Regions from separate parts of the Peribacillus sp. Aquil_B1 genome, predicted to be linked through region 1. Evidence: riboswitches for the same ligand, from Rfam matches in the RefSeq annotation. Region 1 holds a riboswitch; each other region holds the start of a gene.
The links. Region 1 has a riboswitch for glycine ahead of MPH60_RS22460 (amino acid permease). Riboswitches for the same ligand answer to the same signal wherever they lie in the genome.
Positions count from the first base shown of each region.

Region 2: another riboswitch for glycine. It lies ahead of gcvT (glycine cleavage system aminomethyltransferase GcvT); the one in region 1 lies ahead of MPH60_RS22460 (amino acid permease).
Region 3: another riboswitch for glycine. It lies ahead of MPH60_RS02810 (amidohydrolase); the one in region 1 lies ahead of MPH60_RS22460 (amino acid permease).

Region 1 is NZ_JAKXEE010000004.1:244,918-251,525, forward strand. Features, by position in the region: gene MPH60_RS22450 (sodium:solute symporter family protein) at 684-2,162, opposite strand; gene MPH60_RS22455 (DUF3311 domain-containing protein) at 2,159-2,359, opposite strand; gene MPH60_RS22460 (amino acid permease) at 2,631-3,974, opposite strand; glycine riboswitch at 4,181-4,259, opposite strand; gene MPH60_RS22465 (amino acid permease) at 4,761-6,149, shown strand; gene MPH60_RS22470 (FAD-binding oxidoreductase) at 6,424-6,608, shown strand, end outside.
Region 2 is NZ_JAKXEE010000001.1:1,126,252-1,132,859, forward strand. Features, by position in the region: gene comGF (competence type IV pilus minor pilin ComGF) at 1-284, shown strand, start outside; gene comGG (competence type IV pilus minor pilin ComGG) at 277-663, shown strand; gene MPH60_RS05750 (YqzE family protein) at 781-966, shown strand; gene MPH60_RS05755 (YqhG family protein) at 1,013-1,810, opposite strand; gene MPH60_RS05760 (DEAD/DEAH box helicase) at 1,788-3,476, opposite strand; glycine riboswitch at 3,853-3,940, shown strand; glycine riboswitch at 3,944-4,027, shown strand; gene gcvT (glycine cleavage system aminomethyltransferase GcvT) at 4,168-5,274, shown strand; gene gcvPA (aminomethyl-transferring glycine dehydrogenase subunit GcvPA) at 5,292-6,608, shown strand, end outside.
Region 3 is NZ_JAKXEE010000001.1:550,930-557,537, forward strand. Features, by position in the region: gene MPH60_RS02775 (M42 family metallopeptidase) at 1-175, shown strand, start outside; gene MPH60_RS02780 (DUF84 family protein) at 257-778, shown strand; gene MPH60_RS02785 (AraC family transcriptional regulator) at 897-1,766, shown strand; gene MPH60_RS02790 (YtoQ family protein) at 1,878-2,327, opposite strand; gene MPH60_RS02795 (hypothetical protein) at 2,451-2,957, shown strand; gene MPH60_RS02800 (thioredoxin family protein) at 3,067-3,378, shown strand; gene MPH60_RS02805 (DUF1444 domain-containing protein) at 3,429-4,235, shown strand; glycine riboswitch at 4,490-4,591, shown strand; gene MPH60_RS02810 (amidohydrolase) at 4,712-5,899, shown strand; gene MPH60_RS02815 (DNA translocase FtsK) at 6,318-6,608, shown strand, end outside.

The DNA of each region.
Region 1 (6,608 bases):
AAAAGCGTGAAACTCACGAGTATATGCGCCAAACTTACGAGTAAAAGTGTGAAACTCACGAGTAAAAGCGTGAAATTCACGAGTATATGCGCCAAACTCACAGTAAAAGCGTGAAATTCACGAGTATTTGCACGAAACTCACGAGTAAAAGCGTGAAATTCACGAGTATTTGTACCAAACTCACGAGTAAAAGCGTAAAATTAGAGTATTTGGCTCGGAAGCATTACGATGCATTTTATTTGCCAACTGCGAAAGCTCATAATTCATGATATATAGTCATTCTTTATTAGGGTGGCTATTTATTTTGAATTTTCATCAATGATAATAAAAAATACATAATGTAAGGCGGAATGCTAATGTCAAATAGATCTCAGTTCGGTTTTATCCTGATTTTAATAGCTTTCGTAATATCGATTACTTTTTGCTTTAACCCTAAATTATTAATACCTAGAGGATATGATTTAGGTATTGATGGCCTCGTAGTATCCAGAAACTTGATGATTATTTTTTCGTTGTATTTATTAGTTAAAATAGGGGATTTGATTATAAACAAAAAAGATCAATAGCCTGAAATGAGATTCCTATAATCAATCTTGAGATGCTTTGGGTGTCGATAATAAAGAAGGCTCAGTCTTTTGACTGAGCCTTCTTTATTATCCAAAATAACCGGTTTCAAATTAGCTTCATATATCGTTAACGGATTTAGGTTCCAACAGAACCGTGTGCTTTCTGAAAGCAAGACTTACCGTGATCATCACAATGAAATTGACTGCCAATGCGATGATTCCCACATTCAAATCTTTCGCTGCTTGCGGCAAGGATGGAAACAAGGTCCCTATTGTCGAATGACTGAGTGTAATGCAGATTACGATGGCCAATCCTGTAATGATGCCGGCGATTGCGCCAAATTTATTGATCGGATTATTCCTTCTCAGACTAAAGAGAAGGGATGGGAAAAGCTGTGTGATGAGGCTATATCCCATTAGAATTAATGCGGACATCGTTTCGCCGCCGTTTAAGGTGAAGTAGACGGCTATAAGGGCAATGACTGGAACAAGAAACTTTGCCAATCGTACAACATGGCGATCTGATACTGCAGGTGCAAATTCCTTATAGACGTTTTTTGCGAGCAGTGTGGCGACGCTCATCAAAAGCATGGATCCCGGCACCAAGGCAGTCAGCAATCCAGCTCCGCCGATTATGCCTATAAACCATGGATCAAAGGTCTCGATCGAAAGGCGAAGCAATGACAGGTCTGCATCTGCCCCAACGAGTCCGGGCACTTTCAATATAGCTGTAAACCCAACGAAAAAGACGAATAACAGCATGAGAGTATATAAAGGGCTGATGATGGCATTTTTTCGAAATACCTTGCCGCTGCGTGCTGAATAGACTGCGCTGAAAACCTGGGGCCACATATAGAAACCGAATACGAGCAATATTACCGTGGAGATGAACCATGATACGCTAAGTCCCTGATCTGGGAACTTTAGAAAACCAGGCTTGGCCGCATCAATCGCTTCAAACATCGGCTGAAATCCGCCAAAGTAATGAATCGGCAGATAAATCCCCAAAAATCCTATTATGGCGACCATCATGATATCTTTAATGACCGCTGTCCAAACTGAACCGTGTATACCGGAGATCATCACATAAATGGTAAGGCTGATCGCCCCCATCCAAACTGCCTCAGACATAGAGATGGCACCATAAGATGCTTCTGAGACAATGATCCCCAATCCTTTCAGCTGCACGACGATCACAGGAATCATCGACACCACACCGACAAGCGCAGCCAAAATTCCTAAACCGGGACTCTTATATTTGCTTACAAAGAAATCGGATTGAGACATCAGTTTATTTTCTTTGGCATATCTCCATATTTCCGGTAGGAGCCAATAGGATAATACGTAAGACAAAGTAATGTAAATTAGAACATATAGAGCGGGTGCGCCCTTGCCATAAGCCCAGCCGCTGCCGCCAAGGAAGGAGAAGGTCGTATAGATTTCCCCGGCCATCAGCAGAAAGACGAATATCGCACCAAAACCGCGTCCGCCAACCGTCCATTGTTCCAAGTCCATATCTTTTCCTTTTGAAGAGCGTAGGCCTAAAAATATCGATAGAAGTAAAAATGCTAAAATGATTAAGAGAGCGATATTCATTCCTGGTCACCTTCCCGATTCCTGGGATCCAGCTTATACATGATGCCCAGTATGGCAGAGGTAAGGACCACCCACATAGCCATCCAGAACATATTGAAAGGCATCCCTAATACATATGGTTCTATTTTATTAACAAAAGGCAGAAATCCTAGTATGCCTATAAAAGGAACTAGAGTAAGAATATATATGATCTTCATAAAAAACCCCTCCGTTTTAATAAAGTGAAACGCCCATCAATGGGGTTTATTCTTCAATGCCACTGATGGATGGGTGAACCAAACCGGGATGAAAAATTCATACATGACGGAAAAGGTCCGATAATATATATTAGCTTACACTATTTTGATATAAAATTTAATGCAGTTGCCTGATATATTTGTGCAACAGTGCGCCGACAGCCGAACCCTTGATATGTTCATAAGACAGATAAAGCCATGAATTCATAGTGAGTTCAAGGCTTTATTTCCTTTAGCTATATTTTTTCCGAGTATTATATAGTATCACCAAGAGTAGGAACCAGATCGGGGTCAAGAGCAGTGATAGTCGTGTAGCTTCAGCGAATAGCATGACAATAAGGATGAACAGGAATAATCCTAAAATGGCGTAATTGACAAAGGGTGTAAAAGGAGCCTTGAAAGTCGATTTTGCTCTTAGGTCAGGCCTTGTTTTCGAATATTTGATATGGGAAATCAAGATAATGCTCCATACCCATATGAAACAGATGGCACTGATGGTCGTCACGACGGTAAACGCCTGTTCCGGTATCAGCTTGCTTAATAATGCCCCTATTGATACAACGATTGTGGATGTTAATAAGGCATTGCTCGGAACGGCCTGTTTATTTAATTTTTCCAGTTTAGCAGGGGCTTCGCCATTCCTGCTTAACGTATAAAGTATTCGGCTCGTTGAAAATAAACCGCTGTTGCATGCAGAAGCAGCGGATGTCAAAACGACGAAGTTGATGATCCCTGCAGCGACAGGAATGCCGATTAAAGCAAAGACCTCTACAAATGGGCTGCTCGTGGCATCCAGTTGTGTCCATGGGTTGACGCAGAGAATGACGAATAGTGCACCAACATAGAAAAGTAAAATCCGGACAGGGATTTTATTGATGGCAGATGGAATGTTCTTTCTCGGGTTTGCCGTTTCTGCTGCGGAAACCCCGACCAATTCGACACCGACAAATGAGAAGACGACCAGCTGTAAAGATAATAGGAATCCGGAAATGCCATTGGGGAACATACCCCCATGATTCCATAGGTTCGTTACGGAAACCGTTCCGGTATTGGTATTGAAGCCGATGATCAAAAGGACGATTCCCACGATGATCAAGGCGATGATCGTGATTACTTTAATGATGGCAAACCAGAATTCCAATTCACCAAATAACTTAACGGTCAATAGGTTCAATCCTAATAGAATGACTAGGCATATTAGAGCCGGAATCCATTGAGGGATATCGAACCAATATTGCATATAGACGCCGACAGCTATGATATCGGCCATTGCGGTCATGATCCAACAGAACCAATATGTCCACCCTGTCACGAAGCCGGCCCATGGACCGACATATTCGGTTGCAAATTCAGTGAAAGATGTATACCCTGCATTGGATAAGAGCAATTCCCCTAGTGCCCTCATTACAAAAAACAAGGCAATCCCTATTATCAGATAGGAAAATAATATAGAAGGTCCTGCCAATTGTATGGCTTTTCCGGAACCTAAAAATAATCCGGTGCCAATGGTTCCTCCTATTGCGATCAGTTGTACATGTCTATTTTTTAAATCTCTTTTTAATTCTTGTTTTGCCAATTCTTACGCCCCCGTTTTTATAGTCTTGGTAGTAATTGAGTTTACCTGCATGGTTTTGGAGAGAGGGACGTGATTTTTTTCGTCCAGCTTGCCTTTTCCATTGGTTTTAAAGCTGTTGTTTTTAGTCCAACCACAAAATGGACAATAAAAAAAGAGATTGGATAATACCAATCTCTTAAAGGGCTCAGAATAACAATTTTATCATTCGTTACTCTTCTGTCCTTTTGCCTGAGATTGTGAATCCTTCGGCGCTGCATCTTGTACAGTCTCTCCAGAAGCTGCTCCTGCTATAGTGTCATCCATAGCATTCATCGCTTGCTTGTATGCGGTTGTAAATGAATGTCGACAGTGATAATCTACCACTGCTGAATCATTCATTATGCTTATAAAATAATATTGGAATTCTATCATCTATTTTTCGGAAGGTCAACAAGTTTTTTTGAAGTGAAAATGGCAATAGCTACAGTTTTATAGTGGTCTTAATTTTTATTAACGTACTTGAAAAATTTGTTTTTTGGATGATCACTATTATGAAATATTGAACATCATTTTTTTGAAATGATATTTTTAGATAAGGGAAATTACCAAGATATATTTGGTAACTGTTTATTTCAAAAATACAATTGTATTTTTACAGAATATTTACTATTATAAGATAAGAAAACATAATTGAAGTGTTATTGATATTTTTTTCGATGGAGCATTTCTAACCGCAATAATTAATAGAGAGTCGTTCGTGTTAAGGATGGAAAAGCATTACCGATATTGCATCTGGGGGAGTTAAACATGTCGAACAAGGAATTAAAGAGAGGGCTGGAAGCACGTCACATTCAAATGATAGCTTTGGGCGGAACCATCGGTGTCGGGTTATTCATGGGATCGGCGAGCACGATCAAATGGACCGGGCCCTCTGTAATGCTTGCTTATGCCATCGCAGGTATTTTTATATTTTTCATCATGCGTTCCATGGGTGAGATGCTCTATTTAGAACCGACTACAGGTTCTTTTGCAACCTTTGCGAGCAGCTATATACATCCTTTGGCAGGTTATATGACTGCTTGGAGCAATTGGTTTCAATGGGTAATCGTCGGAATGTCCGAAATCATCGCGGTTGGGTTGTATATGCAATATTGGTTCCCGGATTTACCGGCTTGGATACCAGGTGTGGTCGCCATGATCATCTTGGGGGCGGCCAACCTCATTTCAGTTAAATCCTTCGGGGAATTTGAATTCTGGTTTGCGCTAATCAAAATCATAACGATCATATTGATGATCGTTGCCGGCCTAGGCCTTATCTTCTTTGGAATAGGGAATGGCGGGGATGCGATTGGATTATCGAATCTATGGGAAAATGGCGGCTTCTTTACGGGAGGCTGGACAGGATTCTTCTTTGCGCTTTCCCTTGTCGTGGCATCCTATCAAGGCGTTGAGCTTATCGGCATCACAGCCGGAGAAGCGAAAGATCCAACGAAGACCGTAACAAAAGCTATCCAATCAATCATATGGCGTATATTAATTTTCTATATTGGTGCCATATTCGTCATCGTGACAGTCTTCCCTTGGGATCAACTGGATGACTTAGGAAGCCCATTCGTTTCAACCTTTGCCAAAATAGGTATCACAGCAGCAGCAGGAATCATCAATTTTGTCGTAATCACTGCGGCCATGTCTGGATGCAACAGTGGGATTTTCAGTGCAGGGCGTATGCTTTACACACTGGCATTGAATGGCCAAGCTCCGAAAATCTTTGCTAAAGTATCTAAAAATGGAGTGCCGGCATATTGTACGATCGCTGTACTTTTAGGATTGGGCATCGGGGTTATCCTGAACTACCTTGCACCGCCGCAATTATTCCTTTATGTGTACAGTGCGAGTGTATTACCTGGGATGATTCCATGGTTTGTCTTACTTATCAGTGAGCTTAAATTCAGAAAGGTAAATGCCGCTGAAATGGAGAAGCATCCGTTCAAGATGCCGTTGGCCCCTTTCAGTAACTATGCGACAATAGCCTTTTTACTGATGGTGCTGGTCGGTATGTGGATCAATCCTAGTACAAGAATTTCCTTGGTTGTCGGAATCGTTTTCCTAGCCTTGGTTGTAGCAAGTTATTACATGCTGAAAATGGATAAACGAACACCATTGGATGTTAAATCCGATGATGAAATTTCGAGATAAGAAACTCTATTAGAAAGCCCTTCTCTTAATTCGAGAAGGGCTTTTTTGTCTTTGAGGATCAATTGTTGGAATTCAAGAGTAAAACAGTGGAATTCACGAGTAAAGTAGATGAATTCACGAGTAAAACAGCGAAATTCACGAGTAAATGCATGGAATTCACGAGTAAAGCTAAATTGACCCCATTACAAGTGAGGGACAGCAAGGGGAATGTGTCTTCCTGACAGATTTTTTCATAGGATGTAACATCATCTTTACCCGAGGAAGGGGTTATATTTTGGAAAGAACAAAGCTTACGGGGCGGGTCGTTACACCTAATGATGCTGAGTATGAGCATGCCAGGATAAATAATAACTTAAGTTTTTCTAAATTCCCAAAGGTCATTGTGTTTTGTCAAAATTCCAATGATGTGTTGAATTCATTGAAGTGGGCCCGGGAAAATCATACACCTTTCCGGGTAAG
Region 2 (6,608 bases), on a different contig from region 1:
AAATGAAGCAGGAGGTCCGGAGTTCCAAAGCTCAGGATGTAATGGGAAATAAATTATATTTGCTGCTTTCAGGTGAACAATTATCATCGTTTGAACAATATGAAGATAAGGTCCGAAGACGAGTGAATGGCATGGGGCATGAGGTCATCTTACAGAACATTTCGAAATTCCGGGTTGAGAAGGATGGCAGTGTCATTGTTATAAATATTACGGATAAAGCAGGGACTACTTTCAGTCGAAGATTTCATCCTTTCTTCAGGAATGTCACGAAAGTCGATGAATAATCAAAAAGGAGTCGTTTTCCCAATGGTCATGATTGTAGCGAGTGTTTTCATCATGTTCACGATACTAATGATCGATCAGTTTATCATTGATAAAAAGTTTTATAAAGAAGTGGAAGAATCGCTTGTGGCCGACCATCTCGTCCATTTAGCGATCAAGGATGTGACGGCAGAGTGGGGCGAAGAGATCCCGCAAATCATCCAGGGGGAAATTTCATACCCTAATGGTGTGGTGCAGTATTCTTTAATGAAAGAAGAAGGTCCTTACGTTTATATCGAGTTTTCTTCCACGACTAAAAATGACCGCGAGGGAAGAGTCATCATTCAATACGATAAAGAAGCGGGAAAAGTGAAAGAATGGTTGGAAAAGCAGGCTGTGTAATGCGCAAAATCAACATTCTTATAAAGTGGAAAGCGACAGGTACACGTGTTCAGCGAACAAGCGAAGGAATAAAAGAAGCGTAAACGGGGCATACTTTGCATAGGGTGATGATTTTATATGTCTACAAACGCTTATATTAAATATCTGACTCAGCAGCTTGTCGAGTATTTTAATCTGACGAAAAAAGAACGAAAAGAAAAGCGCCGTCACAGAAAAGAGGATAAAAATCATGGTATGTCCCATTGGTTTGGCATTGTCCCTTTTGCTTTGTCGATGTTCGTAAGGAAAAATATCAAAAAATAAAACAGATGTCCTTACTTAGGGCATCTGTTTTATTATTGTTCTTTACTTATCCCAATGCCCTATCTGAAAGGTAAAATAACCCTCCGTTGATGATGGATATTCGGATGTTGGGTTCATATTGAGCTTTTAAGGCATCTTTTTCGGTAAAATAGCTCTCACTTTTTTCGTCCATATCCTTGTAAAAATGCTCCAATAAATTCAAGTCATTCTGCCAGCGAAGCATTGCTTCCTCTGCCCAGGAATGGTCATCATCCTCGAAACTGGTCCTGATGTAAGTATCCAGTCTTGCCAATCCGCTCTTGGGCATGATGAGCGGTGAAAGCGTAAAGGAGTAATCAGGTATTTTTGGGGTGACCTTTATCGGTAAAACCCGATGGTGAAACCTTTCCATGATCTCACCTGAGATTAAATTCAGTCCGATCGACATGAAGGTATCCTTTTTACGGTCGCATTGATAGGATATTTTCACATTCAGGGTCAGCCAAGGATACAAAGGATTATTTCCCCCTTTTGTTGGAGGGGTATCCTCAAAAAGTCTAGTATACCCTGCCAGCTTTTTGGTAGATTGAATAATCTGGTGAAGGCGAGGGGAGCCAAAATGAATCATTTCTCCCTTTAAATCGGATGGAGCTTGTTCTGGATCGGTAATGAAAGTCATCTGTGCCGGGTTCGGAACGCCACCTGTTTTTTCTAGATAATGCCAATAAAAGGGTCTGTTCATTAATTCTTTATCCATATCAATCGTCAATTGGACTGTAAGGTGGGTTGGTGCATTATCCAGTATTTCACAATCATTGGCTTTGAAGTATGTTAATAAAAAATCATGAATTTCCTGTTGCTGCATGAACCTCACCTTCCTTCATTGATTGAGCGAATTGGATTAACGATGAAAAATTATCCATCTTGATTTTCATTTCGCCCTCAGTTTTGGATTCGCCGACCACATCAATCAAATATTCTTCAATGTTGTTAATATCCAGTTTGGTTAGAATATCATCCAATTCGCCGATTACTTTCTCGAATAAATTTATTTTTTCATATAGTAATTTCAGAATATGTTCTTCTACTGTATTTTTCGTGGCAAAGTTATAAATCATCACATCTTCTTCCTGACCAAGGCGGTGTATCCGTCCAATTCTCTGTTCGAGCCTCATCGGGTTCCATGGCAGGTCAAAATTAATCAAATGATGGCAAAACTGAAGGTTTATCCCTTCCCCGCCAGCTTCTGTTGCAATTAATACCTGTATATTCTTTTGGAATAATTCTCGCATCCAGTCTTTCTTTCCGCGCTTAAAGCCGCCTCGGAAAGGAACTGAAGAAATTCCATTCTGCTGTAGGTACCATTGTAGATAAAGCTGCGTCGCCCGGTATTCGGTAAAGATAATGACTTTATCATCAATTTTCTTGATCAGTTCCAAAGCTTTTTCAGCCTTGGAGTTCTGAACCGTTTCATTCACTTTAGAAAATAAATCATCAAGTTTTGCCAAGAAGTCAGGGGAAGGCTGATCATATTTAGCTTTCATATTCTTTAATGTATAAAAGACCGCCTCTCTGCTGCTGCATGCTTCCCTTTGAAGAGTGAGGGCCGAAAAGGCGCTTCCTTTTGTTCCATCCGAAATTGGCTTGAATTTGGAAACAGCATCATACAATGCTTGTTCCGTTGGAGAAAATTCAATGGTGATGGTTTCCACATGCCGTTTTGTCCATTCAATGCCAGTATCGGCCCGCCGGTTCCGAATCATGACAGTGTTGACCAGTTCCTTTAGGTGTTCATCTTCAATGATGTTCCGGCCTTTCCCTTTATACTTTTCCGAAAAGAGTGAGGCATTTCCCAAGTGGCCCGGTTTCAATAACGAAACGAGGTGGAAAATCTCCTCGACTTTATTTTGAATCGGAGTGGCTGTCAGGAGTAAACAAAATTTCTTTTTCAGATTTTGGACGAATTCATAGTTCTTCGTCTTATTATTTTTAAGTTTATGAGCTTCATCAATAATGATGAAGTCATATTCTTGAGTAAAGATGATATCTCGATGTGGAGCGCGTTTCGCTGTATCAATGGATGAAATGACCACATCACAGGAGTCCCAGACATAACTTTTTCTCTGAACGACTGCCGGAATATGAAACTTGGTATTCAATTCAAATGCCCATTGTGTAACAAGGGAAGCCGGAACAAGGATCAATACTTTTTTTACAAGGCCCCTAATCATATACTCTTTTAGGATCAAGCCTGCTTCAATTGTTTTTCCCAGCCCTACCTCATCAGCCAAAATGGCTTTTCCATTCATCTTTTCCACTACTTGCTTGGCCGCTTCCAATTGATGGGGAAGCGGGGTTAACTGCGGAAGGTGCTTGGGCGCCTGTAAACCTTCAAAATCAGGGATGATAAGGTTTTCCTCCATTTGAACCGCCAGCTTATAAAGTTCCCAATTTCCCCATGGACCGTCATTTTCCATCTTTTGCAGAAACTCATCATTCCATTCAGAGTTGAAGGATATATTGATTTTCATAGAAATAACTCCCTCTCAAATCATAATTTCCTTAATATAAGGTCAAAACCCGAACATTCCATATGTGAAGTAAGAAAAATATTTCTCTTCAAAAGATATTGCAGAGATAAGTTTCTTAGGGTAGGATATAAGTATATTTAGAAAATTCCAATTTCCAAACGCTACAAAGAATGTTTGTACATCGATTTTGCAGTTCGCGTTTTCTTAGTATGGGCTATAGGCTCCTAATTTATCCAAGATTACTGAAGGAGATCAGTCAAACGGTTTCTGAAGTTTCAGGAGAATTGGCAGGGAATGCATTCCATTTATGCTCAAAGGTTTTACCGTTGCTTGGGGCTTATTCGCTTCCTTTCAATGGTAGACCATTTATATGCGGGTGAAGGTAAGGGGAGAGACTACGGATGTAGCGCCGAAGGAGCAAACTTAGCAGTGAATCTCTCAGGCAAAAGAACTCTTATTGGACGCAACTCTGGAGAGCGCCGCCCGTTATGGGACGGCCACCAAAGGGGAAAACCTATTACATAGGTAAACTTTCAGGTTTCAGGACAGAGAAAAAGCTCAAACGGGCTTTCTCTGTCCTTTTTTGTGCTTTTTTCACATCATGAATCAGGATGTATCTGATGCGTAATGACAAGAAGCTTTTGATAATGAAGCCAATTAATTTTTAAAAAAATCTGAAGGGGGTCATTTTTTGACCAATTTAAAAAGAACGCCACTATTTGAGGTTTATCGTGAATACGGAGGCAAGACGATTGATTTTGGCGGCTGGGAACTACCTGTCCAATTTTCGGGTATAAAGGATGAACATGAAGCCGTACGAACAAAAGCGGGGTTATTTGATGTTTCCCATATGGGGGAAGTCGATGTTAAGGGACCTGGGAGCCTTTCCTTTTTACAGAAGATGCTGACCAATGATATATCAAAGCTGCAACAGGGCGGTGCCCAATATACCGCCATGTGTTATGAAAACGGAGGCACGGTCGATGATCTTATCGTGTATAAAAGGGCCGAGGACGACTATCTGCTCGTGGTCAATGCAGCGAATACAGAAAAAGATTTCAATTGGCTGCAAGCTAATTTAACGGAAGATGTCCAAATAACGAATGTATCGAGTGACTATACACAGCTGGCACTTCAAGGACCTTCTGCAGAAAAGATCTTACAAAAACTATCGGGAAATACTGACTTAAGTGAAATTGGATTTTTCAAGTTCAAGGAAAATGTCCTGATCAACGGTATGTCCACGCTGGTATCCCGTACTGGATACACTGGTGAGGATGGCTTTGAGATATATAGTGACAGTGAAAATGGTCCTGCCCTTTGGAAGGCGATTATGGATGCCGGAAAGGAAGAGGGGGTTCAGCCGATTGGTTTAGGTGCTCGTGATACCCTGCGTTTTGAAGCGAAACTGCCGCTGTATGGACAGGAGCTTTCAGCGGACATCACCCCGATAGAAGCCGGGATTGGTTTTGCAGTAAAAGTGGATAAGGAAGTGGATTTTTTCGGGAAAGCCGTTCTTGCTGAGCAAAAGGAGAAAGGAGCTCCCCGCAAGCTTGTGGGAATTGAAATGATTGACCGTGGCATTCCTCGTCATGGGTACAAGGTCTACAGCGGTGATAAAGTCATTGGCGAGGTCACGACCGGTACCCAATCACCAACGTTGAAGAAAAACGTGGGATTGGTACTTATCGATAAGGAATTTTCGGTGCTGGAAGCGGAAGTCGAAGTGGAAATCCGTTCCAAACGTTTGAAAGCCGTTATCATACAAACACCTTTTTATAAAAAACCACGTAAATAGAGAGGAATGGTCATTAGATGAAACATCGTTATTTACCCATGACAGAGCAAGATAAACAAGAAATGCTGGAAGCGATAGGGGTATCTTCTGTTCAAGAACTTTTCAATGATATCCCTGAAAGCGTTCGTTTTCAAGGAGAATACGATATAAAGCCTGCTAAATCGGAACCGGCATTAATGAAAGAATTATCAAGGCTTGCTGCCAAGAATGCAGACCTTAAAAACTATGCTTCCTTCCTTGGTGCGGGTGTCTATGACCATTACGCGCCGGTCATCGTCGATCATGTTTTATCCCGTTCTGAGTTTTATACGGCTTATACACCTTATCAGCCTGAAATTTCACAGGGGGAGCTTCAGGCGATCTTTGAATATCAAACGATGATATGTGAATTGACGGGCATGGATGTAGCTAACTCCTCCATGTATGACGGCGGGACGGCGCTAGCTGAGGCAGCCATGCTTGCTTCAGGCCAGACACGACGCAAGAAGATTCTCATTTCAGGAACCGTTCATCCTGAATCAAGAGAAGTCGTTAAGACATATGCGAAAGGTCAACGCGTGGAAGTGGTCGAAATTCCTTATAAAGACGGTGTGACGGACTTAGCTGCTTTAAGGGAATTGGCGAATGAGGAAGTTGCAGGAGTGATCGTGCAATATCCGAACTTTTTTGGCCGCATCGAGCCATTGAAAGAAATGGAAGAAATCATACATGGTGTCAAATCGATGTTTATCGTTTCCAGTAATCCGCTTGCATTGGGAGCTTTGACATCCCCAGGTGCACTTGGTGCAGATATCGTAACGGGGGATGCTCAGCCATTCGGCATTCCAGCGGCATTCGGTGGTCCTCATTGCGGATATTTTGCCGTTACTAATAAACTTGTTCGGAAAGTTCCGGGCCGACTCGTCGGTCAAACAGTGGATGAAAATGGTAAAAGGGGATTCGTACTGACGCTTCAAGCCCGTGAACAGCACATTCGCCGTGACAAAGCCACTTCCAACATTTGTTCCAATCAAGCTTTGAATGCGTTGGCAGCTTCTGTTGCAATGACCGCGCTTGGGAAAAAGGGTGTCAAAGAAATGGCCGTGCAAAATATTCAAAAAGCTCATTATGCAAAAAAAGCAATTATGGCAAAAGGGGTGGAAGTGATATTCGATGGTCCTTCTTTCAATGAATTTGTCATTAAACTGCCTTCTTCGTTTTCAGAAATCAATAAAAACCTTTTTGAAAAAGGGATGATCGGCGGCTTTGATTTAGGGACGGTTTATCCTGAGCTGAAAGACCATATGCTGGTTGCGGTAACTGAACTTAGAACAAAAGAAGAAATTGATGCACTT
Region 3 (6,608 bases), on a different contig from region 1:
CCATATTGCAAACGAAGGCATTCCAAGCGGGGTGATTGGCATTTGTTCCCGCTATATTCATACACATGCATCCATGATTCATATTGATGATTATGCCGCTGCACGTGAGCTGATTGGGAAATTGGTTCGTTCCTGTGATAAAACGACATTCGAGACCTTGATTAATAACGGTTGATGGTAGAAGCTGAAATGGAAAGAGATGCTGTCATGTATCCTTTTCCATCAGCTTTTTTTACATAGAAGGAAGGTAATAATATTGAAAATAGCAGTAGGCAGTAAAAACCCGGCGAAAGTTAGTGCCGTGCTTGGTGTATATGAAGATGCAGAAATCATTTCGCTTCAAGTGGAGAGCGGGGTCCCGGAACAGCCTTTTTCAGACGAGGAAACGATGGAGGGGGCAATGACACGTGCCAGGAACTGCTTGATTCACAGTGATGCCGAAATGGGCATCGGGCTTGAAGGCGGTGTCGTGAAAATGAAACAATCCCTGTTTTTGTGTAATTGGGGTGCAATGGCAACAAGGGACGGTGAGGTCTTAGTAGCTGCCGGAGCGAGAATCCCAGTTCCGGGAATTGTTGCTGAGAAGCTGCTGGACGGTGAAGAGTTGGGCCCGGTGATGGACGCCTTCACAAGGCAAGAGAATATTAGCAAAAAGGAAGGAGCGATCGGCGTATTTACAAATGAGCGAATCACCAGGGAGGAAATGTTCCTTCATATCATGAGGATGCTTGCCGGTCAACACGAGTATAAGCTGAAAATGAAAAAGCAGGATTTTTGAATCACTGTCATGGAAAAGCGGGTTTCGAATGATGGAAACGAATACTGCCAAAACAGAGCAGGAACGGACAGGATTTTATTGAGCGGCCTTGCTAGTATAGTGACAAGGGGGGAACGAAATGGGGTGGGTTGAATCAATCCAAAAGGCCATCGAATATATCGAGGAGCACTTATTGGAGGACCTGACAATCGAGAGCATTTCCAGGCAGGCGAATGCCTCGGCACTTCATTTTCAACGGACATTCACCATTTTAACGGATATAACCATTGGTGACTATATCCGTCGTCGAAGACTGACCTTAGCTGCCCAGGAGATTTCATCAACAAATGGCAAGGTCATTGATTTAGCCTACAAGTATGGCTATGACACCCCCGAGGCATTCTCGAAAGCTTTTCGAAGGCAGCATGGGGTATCTCCAAGCGAAGCCCGAAAGTATATGGGGAAGCTGAAATTCTATGAACGCCTGGTGATACAGGTAATTCTGAAAGGGGCAAAACCGATGAAATACAATATCCTTGAAAGGGATTCCTTTCAATTGATTGGAATCAAGCAGGAGTTTTCCTTGGTTAATGAAGAGAATTTGATCGGGATTCCAAAGTTGTGGGAGAAAGTGAATTCGGATGGAACAAGTGATAGGTTAGCGAAATTGAACAATGGCGAAATAGATGGCTTGATTGGTGTATGTGTCGATAAGCGGGCGGTGGAAAAAAATGAAACGATGGATTATTGGATAGGTGCAGAGTATTCCGGGAAAGTGCCTGAAGAGTTTTCAACCCTTACGTTACCGGCTTCCAAGTGGGTAGCATTCGAAGTTCACGGACCTATGCCTGATAGCATCCAACAAGCTTGGAAACGAATCTTTTCCGAATGGTTCCCTACCAGCGGTTATGAACATGCCGGAACTCCAGAATTGGAAGTGTACGCGAATGACGACGCTTCAAACCCTGACTATTACTCCGAAATTTGGATTCCCATTAAAAAGGGATAAGGTAAAATATTCGTTTTTCGCTTGCAGGGGAGGCCCTGCAAGCTTTTTATTCGTTTCTTTAAAATGATCAGTCCTCCATACTTGAGCTGGACAGTTAAGGGACAATAGGATTTACAGCCCTTCTTCAAAAATATAAGAAAGAACCTTCATGGCTTGGTTAACGGATTCTACCGTGACACTCGCCTTTTCCGATAATTCCTTTAAGGCATGATGATGGGATTCCGGACGAATCAAAATAAGCGGTTTACCCAGGGAAATGGCGGTGCTTGCGTCCATGGCAGTATTCCACTGTTTATATTTCTCGCCAAACAGAGCGACGACAAGATCAGCTTTTTTCATCAAAAGACCTGTTCGCAAATTATTGATTTGGGAAGCGGCCGCATCCTTCAGGATGGGATTCGGCTGTTCCCCGAGGATATCTTCACCGATATTATCGGAGCGTTCATGATTTTCCATCGGTCCTACAAATTCTAAAGGAAGCTTTAGTGCAGCGGCCTTATCTCTCAGCTCACTTCTCCAATTTGAATGGATCTCCCCAGCAAGATACACGATTAACTTCATTGTTTTCCTCCTCGATAATAAAATTGCTTTCATTGTACCATGTTTTTTAGAAAATGGATGAATTCCGTAAATAAGGATAATATTATCCATAAGGTAGTAAAAGAGACGGCTGGAGGAATGACGATGGCTTTATCCAATAAGAATTTTCTTGTTTTCCTGTTGATAAGCAGTTTGATCGTGGGCTGCTCAGGTATCGAGAGACAAACCGAAAAGGCAATGAAGGCTGCTGAAGTGGCTTTTCGTGACGATGAAAAACAGCCCAATCAAGAGGCTGGGCTAATTCAGGTCTATCTGCCAAAGGATTTTAAAGTAGTGGAAGAACATGATAATAATTTGATTTTACAAAAAGATGATAAGATTTATATATTATTTGTCAATCCAAATGAAAAAGAAGACAGCTCCGTGTTATATTTGGCGATAAAGGAACAAGATGATCAAAATGTAATGCTGCATTCTTTTCAGACTGATGATAAATTCGGCTTTATCTCGATCAAAGAGATACCGAAAGAAAAGTATGAGCTTGCGGTGGGGATCGGCGGGGTGAAGCTGACAACCGAAACGGATAAAGACCAATTAAAAACCGATGCAAAACAAATGATGGAAATCGTTTCATCCGTGCCTCAGAAATAAGCGGACCCTTGCCTTTCAACCGATCCGTATTAATGGTTGATTTCTGGAGAGTCTGGTATGATGGGATTATAAAAACTAAGGTGTTATTTAGAGCAGGAGGAATATACAAATGGAAAATTTACAAACCGTTGAGCAATATGATGCATTGAAAAATGAAGGCAAACATATCTTTCTTTTTTCAGCAACATGGTGTGGGGATTGCCGTGTCATCGAACCGATAATGCCGGAGATTGAAACGAAATTTCCAGACTTTACATTCATTCATGTGGACCGTGATGAATTCATCGATGTGTGTGCGGCTCATGATGTATTCGGTATACCAAGTTTCATCGCGTATGAGAATGGTAAAGAGCTAGGCAGATTCGTGAGCAAGGATCGCAAAACGCAAGAACAAATTGAGGAATTCATTCAATCATTATAATCAAAATCCCCTTCTCGCTGGGGATTTTTCAATGAAGAGGAGGGTCAGTCATGAAAATGGACAGCACGAAGCTGAAAAATATTCTGAAGGAACGTTTAAAAGATGAAAATCGCACATTCAAATTCGATAGCAAGCAAGATACGTTACGGGTGGAAAATGTGAAGACCGGAAAGGGTATCACCATCGAGCTGCCTCCTGTACTTGCTAACTATGAAAACGTACAGGAAAAGGCCATCGATGAAATTATCTATTACGTGGAAGAGGCCCTGAATGTGATGGGGGGAGAACACAGCATGGAAGGCAAGGAGAAATTCATTTTCCCAGTCATCCGCTCGACCTCCTTTCCAATGGAATCGGAAGAAGGAAATCCATTTTTATTCGATGAGCATACGGCTGAAACCCGGGTTTTTTATGCCCTTGATTTAGGAAAAACCTACCGTCTTATAGATGAAAAGATGATTCAACGGGAAAATTGGCAGGGTGACAGGATCCGTGAAATTGCCCTTTTCAATGCCCGTTCCCTCTCCACTGAAATGAAGTCGGATATCGTTGCAGGTAATGCATTTTATTTTTTGAACACGAATGATGGATATGATGCCAGCAGGATCCTGAATGAATCATGGCTTCGGGAAATGAAGGACAAGATCGAGGGAACCATGGCTGTGGCCATTCCCCATCAGGACGTCATCATCATTGCCGATGTGAAGAATGATACGGGCTATGACATTCTTGCGCAAATGGCGATGAGCTTCTTTGCCAGCGGTCATGTTCCAATAACGGCTCTATCATTTCTTTACGAAGAAAATGAGTTGGAGCCCATCTTCATCATGGGTAAAAACAAAAAGCGTGAACAATAATATATTGAATACATAAGGACCGTGTCAGCATCTGGCAGCGGTCCTTTTAAAGTTTAATAGAGTTTATTACACTTAGAGTTGATATTTATTTTTTAATCGGTGATAATATAATTGTAGTATTTTGAAAATATGGAATAAAACAATAGAATGAGCAAATGAACGTTGTGGGAGTGTGCAAAGCTTTGAGCCACCAAAGGAGCAAGTTCCAAAAATATACCTTGGAGCAAATCTCTCAGGTAAATGGAACCGCAGCTGGACGTAACTCTGGAGAGCGCGCAGGAAGAGTGCCACCAACGGGGAAATCTCCATGACCGAAATGGAGGCAAACACTCAGGTAAAAGGACAGAGAAGGAAGCGGTAAGTTTACGCAATCTTCTCTGCCCTTTTTATTTGGCACTTTGTATAAGAAGGTTTGCAGCGAACATGGAACTTACTAATATGCTCAACTTGAAATAAGGGGGAGAATGATCGTGAACGTGAAAAGCAAATTAATGAACATGCTGGAAGCCCGTAAAGGGGAAATGGTTCAAATCCGCCGTCATTTACACGAGAATCCGGAACTATCCTTCAAAGAAGAGAAAACGGCACAATATATCATTGATTTTTATAAGGGAAAGGATGTGTCGATTCAAACGAATGTAGGAAATGGATTAGGGATCATCGTAACAATCGAAGGCGGAAAACCTGGGAAAACGATAGGTCTCCGTGCAGATTTCGATGCATTGCCGATTACAGAAGAAGCGGAAGTTCCGTTCCGTTCAAAAAATGAAGGTGTCATGCATGCCTGCGGACACGATGGTCATACCGCTTACTTATTGGTTCTGGCAGACTGCATCAATGAGCTTAAAGCTTCCCTATCCGGTACGATCAAAATAATTCACCAACATGCAGAAGAGACGCCCCCAGGTGGAGCAAAAAGCATGATGGAATCAGGGTTTTTGGATGAACTGGATGCCGTTTTTGGAATCCACTTATTTCCGTCCCATCCAGCAGGAGTTGTCGGATATCACGGCGGCTATTCGATGGCTGGACGGACCTATTTCAAGCTAGCGATAAAGGGTGTAGGCGGCCATGGTTCGTCCCCGCATATGGCTAATGATGCCATTGTGGCAGGCGCCCACTTCGTGACAGCCGTACAAACTGTAATCAGCCGCCGTTTGAACCCTTTTGATATGGGCGTGGTCACAATCGGCTCCTTCGATGGAAAAGGAAGCTTTAATGTCATTAAAGATCGTATAGAAATTGAAGGGGATGTCCGTTATATGACATCAGAGACTCAACAGCTGATCGATAAGGAAATCCACCGCATCGTCAAAGGGATAGAAACGGAATTTGATGTTCAGTGCGAGCTAACATATGTGCCTGATTATCCTCCGTTATATAATGACCCTGAACTGACTGGATTCGTGAAAAATAGTCTGGAAAGCATGAATGACAAAGACATTAAAAATGTCTTGGAATTTCCGGTTTTCTCAGGTTCAGAGGATTTTTCGTATTATGCCGAAAAGATTCCTGGCTGCTTCTTTTACATTGGCTGTAAACCGAAAGGGGTGGAGAAGGCATATTTCAATCACCATCCTAAATTCGACATTGATGAAGATGCCCTTTTGATCGCATCCAAATCAGTGGCCCAGGTTGTATGCAATTTTTATGAATGGGAATAGTCCCATTGGTATATTTGTTTGCAAAAAAATGCAGAAACCCACAAAACACCGTTCGGTATTAACGAACGGTGTTTTATGGGTTTCAGGATGCCACCGGAGGTTTCGTGAAGGATGCTTCAATGAATTGACCAGTCTGCTTCTTGCGCTGCATGAAAACTTAATCTCTTTGTAAACGCGATTTAACAGCGATGTTTTATTTAAATAGTAGACTAGGGGCTAATGTTATTTCGCGATGGGGAGGTTTAAACTCATTTCAGAAGGGGTTTAATAGGGTAGGAGTTCTGCGAAATACGTTAAGTTAGTAAGAGTGCGATAAAAAAATAGATACTAATCCCAATTTAGCTTAAATTTTCTCGATATTTTTAAAATAACTGGTAGAATTAGTTACATAACTACAGATGTAGAAAGAGTGATAGTTTTGAAATGGCTAAATAAGATGAAAAAATGGTTCCAAGCAGAGGAAATTATCGAAATCGAAGAAATTATTATAGATGAACCGCTTGATGAAGAGACATTAAGGAAAATGGATTTTTCAAAGCTTTCGAAGTCAAAGGAAGAAGAAATAAAGGTTTACAATCAAAAAGTGGAAAAGATGTCGCAGACGCAGACGCCAGACCCGGATACGAAAATCCTGTTTCAATATCCAAAAGGACAGTTCAAATTTCCGCTCATTCCAGACCGTGAACAGAACAAAAGAAAACCTCGGGAA